DNA from 2 places in the Fictibacillus marinisediminis genome. Region 1 is predicted to be linked to the other one. Evidence: riboswitches for the same ligand, from Rfam matches in the RefSeq annotation. Region 1 holds a riboswitch; the other holds the start of a gene.
What was found. A riboswitch is a leader RNA that binds a small molecule or an ion and turns the genes downstream of it on or off. The one in region 1 is predicted to bind cyclic di-GMP.

Region 1 (4,607 bases):
GACTGCCATCCGCATCCTTTAACGGCAGCGGCAGCGCGATCAGCTCATATTCTCCTGGCTCCACATCATCAAGGACGATACCTTCCAGGATATTAATGCCGTTTTGAAGCAAGGCATGGTGTGCAGGAAGCGCTTTGCTGTCGAGGACATCTACAGACGGCACATCAACTCCGATAAGCCTCACACCTTTTTCTGATAAAAAAGCAGCCAGCTCTTCATCTAGATAGGTGATCTTTTCCGGAAACACGGTTCTGTCCTGCCAAGAGCCTGTTTTCAGCAGCACACGCTCCGCTCCATCCAGCGGTTGATCTGCCAAATCCTCTGGAGCGATGACCTCTTTGCCCGTAACATCTACCACTATTGCTCTGCCGGCATAGAGCTCAAGATCCAGCTCCAGTACCCGTTTTCCTTCACTATCAAAGTGATACGGCGCATCAATATGGGTGCCGGTGTGCGTGCTCATTTCCACTTTACCGACATTCACGGATCCTGATTCTGCTTTCGTCCAGGCTAAATCAAACGAGTACGGGGTGTCCCCCGGCCAGGTCGGAACGGACGAGGTCAAAGGCATGGAGATATCGATCAGTTTTCCAGCCATTACGCAATCACCTCTCTTACGTTTGAAAACTTTTCATACTGCTTCTCACCCATGATTTTTTTTAGCCGCTGAACCGCTTCATGTACATCTTCAAAAGAGGTATAAAGTGCAACAGGAGCAAGGCGGATCACATTCGGTGCACGAAAATCCGGCACGATGCCGTTCTCTTTTAAACTTTTGCAGATTCTCGCTGCTTCATCATGCTCCAGGCAAACATGGCCACCGCGACGTATATCATCCCTCGGATTTCCGATCGTAAATCCAAAGCCAGCAAGTTCGGTCTCAATCAGCTCCATCATATAGCGTGTCAGATTAAGAGATTTTTCTCTTAGCCGGTCCATTCCCGCTTCCTCAAAAATTTCAAGCGAACCGATTAATGGGGCCGTGCTTAACACGTGCGGAGTGCCGATCTGAAAGGCTCCCGCAGTATCTGCCGCCACGAAGTCATGATTCATGTCAAACTGTTTATCTTTATTGGAACCGAACCAGCCTGCTAGTCCAGGCTCTTTTCCAAAATGTTTCGCATTAATATAGAGTCCCGCAACACTGCCCGGTCCCGCGTTCAAATATTTATAGTTGCACCAGAAAGCAAAGTCAACATTCCATTCCGAAAGTTGATGAGGCACTGCCCCAATGGAATGGCATAAATCAAAACCGATCAATATTCCGCGCTTGTGGGCCTCATCCGTTAAGCGTTTCATATCGAGCAGCTGCCCGCTTCGGTAGAGCACGGAGGGCAGCACAATAAGAGCTGCTTCATCCGTCATGGCCTTGATGATGTCTTCTTCCTCAATCATCCTGCCATCACGGCTTTTCACTCTGATCAGATGCTGGCCAGGGTCCAAGCTTCTTAAAGCCAGCTGGCTTTTCAGTGCATAAATATCTGAGGGAAAGGTCAGCTCATCGGCTAAAATTTTCGTTTTTGATCCTGAAGGTTTAAAAAAAGTGGATGTGAGCTGATGGAGGTTTCCAGTGGTGGATCCAGTAATAATGACTTCCTCCGGGTTTGCTCCAATTAGTGGCGACAATTTCTTCCCTAGTTCCTCGCTAAGTGTATACCATGGATGCTTTCCGTCCATCCAGCCGTCAATACCGCATTCCTTCCAATCATTTAGCGACTCCAACAGTGATTTCTCAGCTCTTTTCGACAAAAGCCCCAGCGAATTGCCGTCCAAATACAACACGCCTTCTTTTAAATAGAATTCGTTCTTAAAGTTTTTCAGAAAATCTTTTTCGTCCAGTTCTTTCCATTTCCCTAATTCCATCACTCATTCGCCCCTTTTTTGCTCTCTCTGTTTATCTTAAACAATTCAAGGGAAAGCATCAATGAAAACGCTTACTTTACAATAATATTACAATTATGTAACGGCCAAATTACGACAGATTCCTAAAGAATAAGATACTATAATAAAATTGTGTATTAAGCACTAGTAATTGGTTAAAATTGTATGAATTAAGTGACTGTCGGGAATGCCACCCTCCAGTTAAAGGGCAAACATCGCTGAAAAGCATGGACGCAAAATCACAGGTCTAAGGTGACTTACTATGATGGCTGGATTACCTGGAAAACCACCAATTTCAGGAGGGAAACATGGAAACCGTAAAAAAAACAGAGCTTGATCGTGAATGGGTAGCCTTACTATTACAAGCCAAAAAGCAAGGTTTAAGCATGGAGGAAGTTCGTAGCTATCTTCAAAAAACGTACATACCATCAAATGAGCGAATATTTAAAGCGACATCAATGTGATGTCGCTTTTGGTCTATTTACAGCCTATCGTCCCTAAATGTATAATAGAAGCAAAAATTGTAGTAAAAAAGAGGGATTAACGTGATTGGTGAACTTGTAAAAAAATATCGCAAAGAAAAAGGTCTATCTCTATCCTCACTAGCAGAACGAGCAGGTATCGCCAAATCCTATCTCAGCTCCCTTGAGCGAAATATACAAACAAATCCTTCTGTACAGCTGCTTGAAAAGCTGGCAGCTGTCCTGGATATTCCTGTTGAAAAATTGCTGAATGAAAAAGCTGAGATCAATGAGGCGGAGCTGGATTATGAATGGGCAGAGCTCGTAAAAGAAGCTATGGAGTCTGGTGTCAGCAAAGACCAGTTTAAAGAATTTCTTGAATTCAACAAATGGAAAAATAAAAATCAAAGCTAAACCGGCACCCTTTAGCGGCGCCGGTTTTTTTCATACTGAGATATCGATGATCGGAACAAGTTCTTTAAATTGATAATGTCCGATATAGGCAGTGGATAGAGGTTCTCTCTTCTCCCACTTCAGAATTTGTTTTTTTACATAATCAAATGGGGCTCTTCCTCTTAGCTCATCATTAATAAAAATTTCACAGATGTTGCGGCCCATGTACACGACCTTTACTTTATTCCCCGCTACTTCACATAAATAGACTCCATTGCCAAGGCGGATCATTTCGCTTCATCATCCTTTGTCTGCTGTTTCCAGCTTTCATACCGTATAAACGTTCGGATTTCCTCCTGATTAATTCCCATTTCCTTTGCCTGAATGACGAGTTCCATCCACTCCTGGTCCAATATATCTGCTTCTAGATTAATGACCTTTTCCACAGGCACCTCCAGGGCTTTCGCCAGCTTTTTAATCATATGTGCGGACGGGTTATTTTTATGATTTTCTATGCTGCTCAAGTATCCTTTAGAGATTCCAGCCATCTCAGCAAGCCTTGTCACACTGAGGCCTTTCTCCATCCGGATCCTCTTAATCTGTGTTCCTAATTTCCTCACGATCACCGACTTCCTTTGCTGGTTAACAACCTTTCCTCAATTAACTTGGCCTTCACAATATACCGGTGTGTCGGATGTTTGAACGGGTGACAGGTAATTAACGTGATGATATTTTCATTTTTACTGCTATGTAAGACTGATAGGTCTGCTGGTTTGACGATTTTTTTGGCGATCATCCGGTAGATCAGCTTTTCTTTTTTGGTTTCAATCGTGATAAGGTCTCCGGTTTTCACTTCTGTCAGCCGATTGAATTGCTTGCCGTACGTATAGCTTCGGTGGGCTGCGATCGCTGCATTTCCTTCTTTACCAATCGGCGAAGTGCCGGAAACGTGTCCAGCTGCAACCTTCAGGTTGGACAGGCTGGCACCTTCTACAATCGGCAAGCGGAGATGGATCCGCTTGATCTCAAGAGTTCCGAGCATACTGTTCGGTAAAGGATCTTTCCTGACCGGTTTGGTTTCATTTTTCGTTTCAGTAAGAACAGGACCCAGCTTTTTATAGCTGCTGACTGCCTGTTTGGTTGGCGGGTGATCCCATGATTGAAGTAAGTGGTTTTCCTTGTTCGTATAATAGTAGTTTATTAGTTTTGGGTAACACATCGTTATGATGCCTGTGAGTATAAGTAGATATGCGATCCACTTCATCACTCAGTCCTTTTGAAAAGGATTGGGAATGATGGAGTTCTTCATGAGGAGCAAAATAAGACCGGATGAAAAGATAAAGAATCCTAGAATGATAGTTGGATAAGGACTGGTTTCACCCGTTTTCGGTAAAGTAGATATGTCTGGGTTGTTTGATGGCGGATCAGTATGTTTTGACGGCGGTGTATTGTTGTCTGTTGTGGTATCATCTTGATCGGTTGGTGGACTCGTATCAGAATCACCTGTTAACAAGACAAGTTCAAATTCTGTTTTCAGCCCCTGAAATTCATTGCCGGATTCCCAGGGAAATGAGATGGTTGCAGTCAATTCTTCTTCTGAATGAGAGTCCAGTTTACGCGGTGCAAGCTTTTGAAACTGGCTCAGCTGTCCATCAAATAGTATTTTGGATTTGTCTTGGATTTTTATATGAAACTTGTTAAATAATCTTTTCGAACCGCTTTTAAAATGAGATTTAGAGCTATACGTAAAAGGAGCGTCCCCTTTATTTTTCACAACTAATGTTCGAGTGGCCCAGTCTCCCGGTTTCATATTGTTAACGTTGAAGAATTCTTCGGTGGGAGAGACGGCGAGGTCGATTTTAGCGGGTACGC
Region 2 (4,607 bases), 490 kb from region 1:
TTACTTTTTTAATCAATTTGCCTTTAAAATCAAACAGCGAAATAGCGGAGTTTTCATCATCGTCATAACTGAAAGCTAAATATTTTTTTGTTTTTAGATTAACATCAATGATGCCGTCCCCTCCTGAAAGCTTTGAAGTTTTTCCAGTAGAGAATTGGTAGTACACGATTTCATTTGATTTGTCCCAATTTGCTGCAGTCACGCCATTCTTTGAAACCATATAGTTTCCTTCATCACAGCCGCTTGCATCATAGAGCTTTGCTTGCATATCTGTTTGTTTTTTAAGGCTTGATCCATCCAGATTCATTTTATAAAGAGCTTCATCTTTGATGACATAAATCTTATTTTGTTGAATCCAGAAGTCATCCACTTTCTTAATCAGTGTTTTTTTGCTTTTCCCATTTAAAGTCAGGCGAACAATTGAGAAATTCCCCATTACTTGATCTTCAACTTTTGGATAGTAAAGTGAGGAATTAGCAACTTTGATGGACTGTTCTGTGTGCGAAGAAACCTTGTCAGAAGTAACCTTTGTCACTTTCCCGCTGGCACTCTTTTTAAAGACCTCTAAAATATCACCGCCACCGCCGCCGCAGCTACCAGCATACATGGCACTCATCAGGAATTTTGTATAATAGATGTCCTTTCCGGAAGTTTGAACGTCCTGGATAGGTTTAGAAATAATATTTTCGTCTTCCTTATTTCCAGCTTTTCCATTGGTCTGAAAAAAGTTTGTGTCCGTCAGTTTAATCAAAGGGCTGGTAATGGTTTTCGGCTTAAAAATCGCCCCTTTAAGCACTAAAGAAGCTTTTCCATTTGGCGTACTTTTGTAAATTCCAGGTACCGTGGTTTTGTTCGCTTCTGCTGTGAAGTACGTTGGGTTTGCAGCAGCTTTTCCGGTATAAGGGAAAAATAAACATAGACCCAGAACAAATGTGAAAACAGTGATTAGCGACCTTTTCATAAAAAACTTCCCCTCTAAAAAATATTAGGTATTAACTTTTCGTCCCTATATCTTTATCGGTTTACCGTTTACAGTTCTTTAGATTTAACTGGATATATTATCTATTTTAATGAGTATATATACCTTGTTTCACCTCTTTCTGAGGGACTTTTGTAATGGTTAATAAATTAAGATGTATTATGAATAAACAAAAAATTCTTAAAATAATATTGATATTTTAGGGCTTTTGAACTACGATAAAAATATGTGTTTACATAAATTGGGTTAACATCTAAATCATTTCGTTCTTTAAAAAATGGAAAGGATAGAGTTAATGAATGACAATTTCAGTCGGAATGGAATTAGGCGAGCACATTTATTCCTCCAGAGGAGTTCTTCTATTAAAAAAGGGAACGGTTGTAAATGACCATCATATTCAGCTGCTTTCCCGGCACGAAATTCAAAAAGAAGAAGCAGCAATAAGAACAGAGGAAACAAGCCTAAATCCGAAAGAAGAACAAACGTTATTATTGTCGTGCTATAAAAATATTGATAAGAATAAAGCTTTAACCAACGCTGACATTAAGATGATAAGTGAAACCTACTTACAACTATATAAAGACTCTAGCCTTAACATTCTTGACATCAATGATCAGTTTCAGAATGAGGAATACTTATATAGTCATAGTTTAAGAGTAGCCTTGATCGCCAGTACCATTGGACAGATGATGGGTGTAAATAACAATGATCAGTATTTATTGCCTCTGATGGGATTGTTTCATGATGTGGGCAAGTTTCTCGTTGATCCAGCTATATTGTATAAACCAACGTTCCTTACCGATGCAGAATTTGCTGAGATGAAGAAGCATTCCCTTTATGGACAGGAACTTTTAAATGATACCCAATTACCAAAAGAGGTAGTTACGGGCGCCCTTATGCACCATGAGAGGCTGGATGGGTCGGGCTACCCTTTTGGCTTAAACTCAAAAAACATTCCAATGCTCGTAAGGATCCTTTCTGTGGCGGATACGTTTGATGCCATTTGCTCCAATAGGGTGTACAAAAGTACTCAATCCATCTTTTATGCCATTGAGGAGTTACTAAAAGAAGCGAATTCCAACCGCTTGGATATTGATATTGTGCGCCCTTTTTGTTTCGCGGTTATGGACTTGCTAAGGGGCAGAAAAATAGAACTGAGGAATGGGAAGAGCGCTAATATCAGCCATATTTTTCCGGCAAACCCGAATCAGCCCATTTTATGTGTAGAAGGCTATTCACCAATCAATTTAAAGAGTTCCGGGCTGACTTTGTTTCAGGTTGCTAAAATATGAAAACCGAAAACAGAATACACAGAAAAAGGCAAACTATTCGAAAGGGTAGGACGCAAAGCGAAGAGTCTAAGGTTTAGCAGGATTAAACTAGGATCGTCTGGCTGCCATGGATACGTGCTATGGTTCTTTTAATCATGGTCTTTTTTTATGTTATTAGACTGCGGAACATTTTCCATACATAGGGGACAAAAAAGATATAAGTAGTTCTTTGCATATTCCAAAACATTAAAGCTGCCTTCCATGACTGCTTTTTTTAAAAAGCCATTAATCAAAAAGTTGTAAGTGAACAGTACGGACGGAGATACCGCAACAGCATATGTAGAAATGACATCCTATGATAAAATGAAGAACGGACATACATTACTACAGAAATGGGGCGGGGAATGGGATCTTGTCTATGAAGATGGCAAATGGAAACTCGATCAGGCCCATCTTGAAAAGCGGGATTCCAACGTACAATGAGAAGGCGAAAAAGAAAAAGCAGAAGACTTGCCTGGAGTATTTTATTCATCTTGGTCTGCCTGGCAGGGGCTGTCTACTTATTAAAAGGGCAGGATGAACAGAAGGATCAGCCTGAAAAACAGCAGGATGAGGCGATGCCTTCCATGAAACCAATTAAAACTGACGATAAGCCAGCAGATCCACAAAGAGAAAAGCCAGAGGTTACTTTTTTTACACAAGAAAATCTTGATGAAAAAGTAAATCATCTAATTAAGAACATGACATTGAAAGAGAAAATCGGCCAGCTGATTGTGGTAGGGCTTCCTGGGCAGGAGGTAGACAGCGGAGTTACCGAGATGATCAAAGACTATCATGCCGGCGGAATCATTCTGTTCGACAGGAACATGAAGAACCAGCAGCAAGTGGGAGAATTGAACAGCCAGCTGCAAAACCTGGCTATGAAAGATCCTCTGCAGATTCCACTTATGGTGAGTATTGATCAGGAAGGCGGCCTGATTGTCCGCATGAGAGACCAGGTGGCACTTAAAGCTTCTCAGCATGATTTGGGAGTGAAAAAGAACTCGAAAGCGGTCTATCATCAAGCATCCACTACTGCCAAAGAGCTGCTGAACATGGGAGTGAATGTAAACTTTGCGCCTGTTCTGGATATTTCGGATAAGGATTCTCGATCATTCGGATCAGATCCAAAGCTTGTCAGCAGTTATGGGGCGCAGGTCATTAAAGGTCTTACGGATGGCGGTATCACAGCCACAGTCAAGCATTTTCCCGGTAATGGGAGAAGCAGCATAGACCCTCATAAGGATACGTCTTCGGTGCAAGCGGACAAGAAAGAACTTGAAAGCAGCGATATTTACCCGTTTAAATCCATGATTGACCAAATGGATAATGATAAGTTTTTTGTAATGGTGACACACATCAAGTATCCTGCCTATGATCAGGAGAATCCAGCGAGTTTGTCTTCCAAAATCAAAATAGACCTATTGCGCAAGCAGCTCGGCTTTAAAGGAATTGTTGTGACGGATGACCTGGAGATGGGAGCTGTACATAAATATTACAGCAATGAAGACCTGGGTTATAAAGCGGTGGAAACAGGGGCCGACCTGCTGCTTGTCTGCCATACGCTGCAAAGCCAGAAAGAGGTGTACAATGGTATCTTATCGGCTGTACAATCTCACAAGCTCTCAGAACAGCGGATTGATGAAGCTGTCGAGCGCATCTTGCGTTTTAAGCTGAAAAATGAAACGTTGAGGCAAAGCGGAATGCAGGAACTGAAGAATTAGAAAAAAGACTGTACTCCGAATATAACAAACAAAAAACGGACCGCTATACAAAATAGCGGTCCGTTTCTGTTTATCTATTTAATACTAATTTTCCATGGTCCATTCGCTTGAATACCTATCGCATATACAGAGTCATCCGGAATGCTTTCTACCGTGGAACCATGATAATTTCCAATCTCGTTCGCCAATAGAACGGAGTCGTTGATCTTAACAATAAAGTTCTGGCTGCCAGAATGGGAAAGGGTAAAGGTTCTGGCACCTGAATTCATGTGTACAAATCGTACATCGTCTCCATTGCCGCTGATTGTTCCTTTTTCCTCTTTCGGAATTTCCTGGCTTCCCTGGATGGTCCACGGACCGCTCGCTTTCACATTAAGCATGTACTTGCCGCCATCTGGAACGGCAACAAATCGTTTGCCTTGGTAAGATCCGATCGTATTGACCAAAAGATCCACATTGTTTCCATTCTCATCTAAAAGAGTGACAATGAAATTTTGTGAGCCAGTATATTTCGCTTGGAAGACGACAAAACCTGGTTCGAGTTTAAACTGTTTTGTGGCTGTGTCTCCACTGCCTGACATTTTCAAAGCATCC

Region 2: linked by a shared signal. The riboswitch ahead of LCY76_RS19530 (nuclear transport factor 2 family protein) and the one ahead of LCY76_RS17030 (anti-repressor SinI family protein) in region 1 are both predicted to bind cyclic di-GMP.

Annotation. Positions count from the first base shown of each region.
Region 1 covers NZ_JAIWJX010000002.1:3,198,302-3,202,908, forward strand. Annotated here, with positions in the region: gene kynB (arylformamidase) at 1-598, opposite strand, end outside; gene kynU (kynureninase) at 598-1,863, opposite strand; cyclic di-GMP riboswitch class I at 2,079-2,163, shown strand; gene LCY76_RS17030 (anti-repressor SinI family protein) at 2,190-2,345, shown strand; gene LCY76_RS17035 (helix-turn-helix domain-containing protein) at 2,427-2,756, shown strand; gene LCY76_RS17040 (hypothetical protein) at 2,787-3,026, opposite strand; gene LCY76_RS24055 (helix-turn-helix domain-containing protein) at 3,023-3,355, opposite strand; gene LCY76_RS17050 (class D sortase) at 3,358-3,999, opposite strand; gene LCY76_RS17055 (LPXTG cell wall anchor domain-containing protein) at 4,003-4,607, opposite strand, start outside.
Region 2 covers NZ_JAIWJX010000002.1:3,693,161-3,697,767, reverse strand. Annotated here, with positions in the region: gene LCY76_RS19540 (DUF5050 domain-containing protein) at 1-961, opposite strand, end outside; gene LCY76_RS19535 (HD-GYP domain-containing protein) at 1,279-2,271, shown strand; cyclic di-GMP riboswitch class I at 2,289-2,380, shown strand; gene LCY76_RS19530 (nuclear transport factor 2 family protein) at 2,554-2,733, shown strand; gene LCY76_RS19525 (glycoside hydrolase family 3 N-terminal domain-containing protein) at 2,730-4,013, shown strand; gene LCY76_RS19520 (hypothetical protein) at 4,088-4,607, opposite strand, start outside.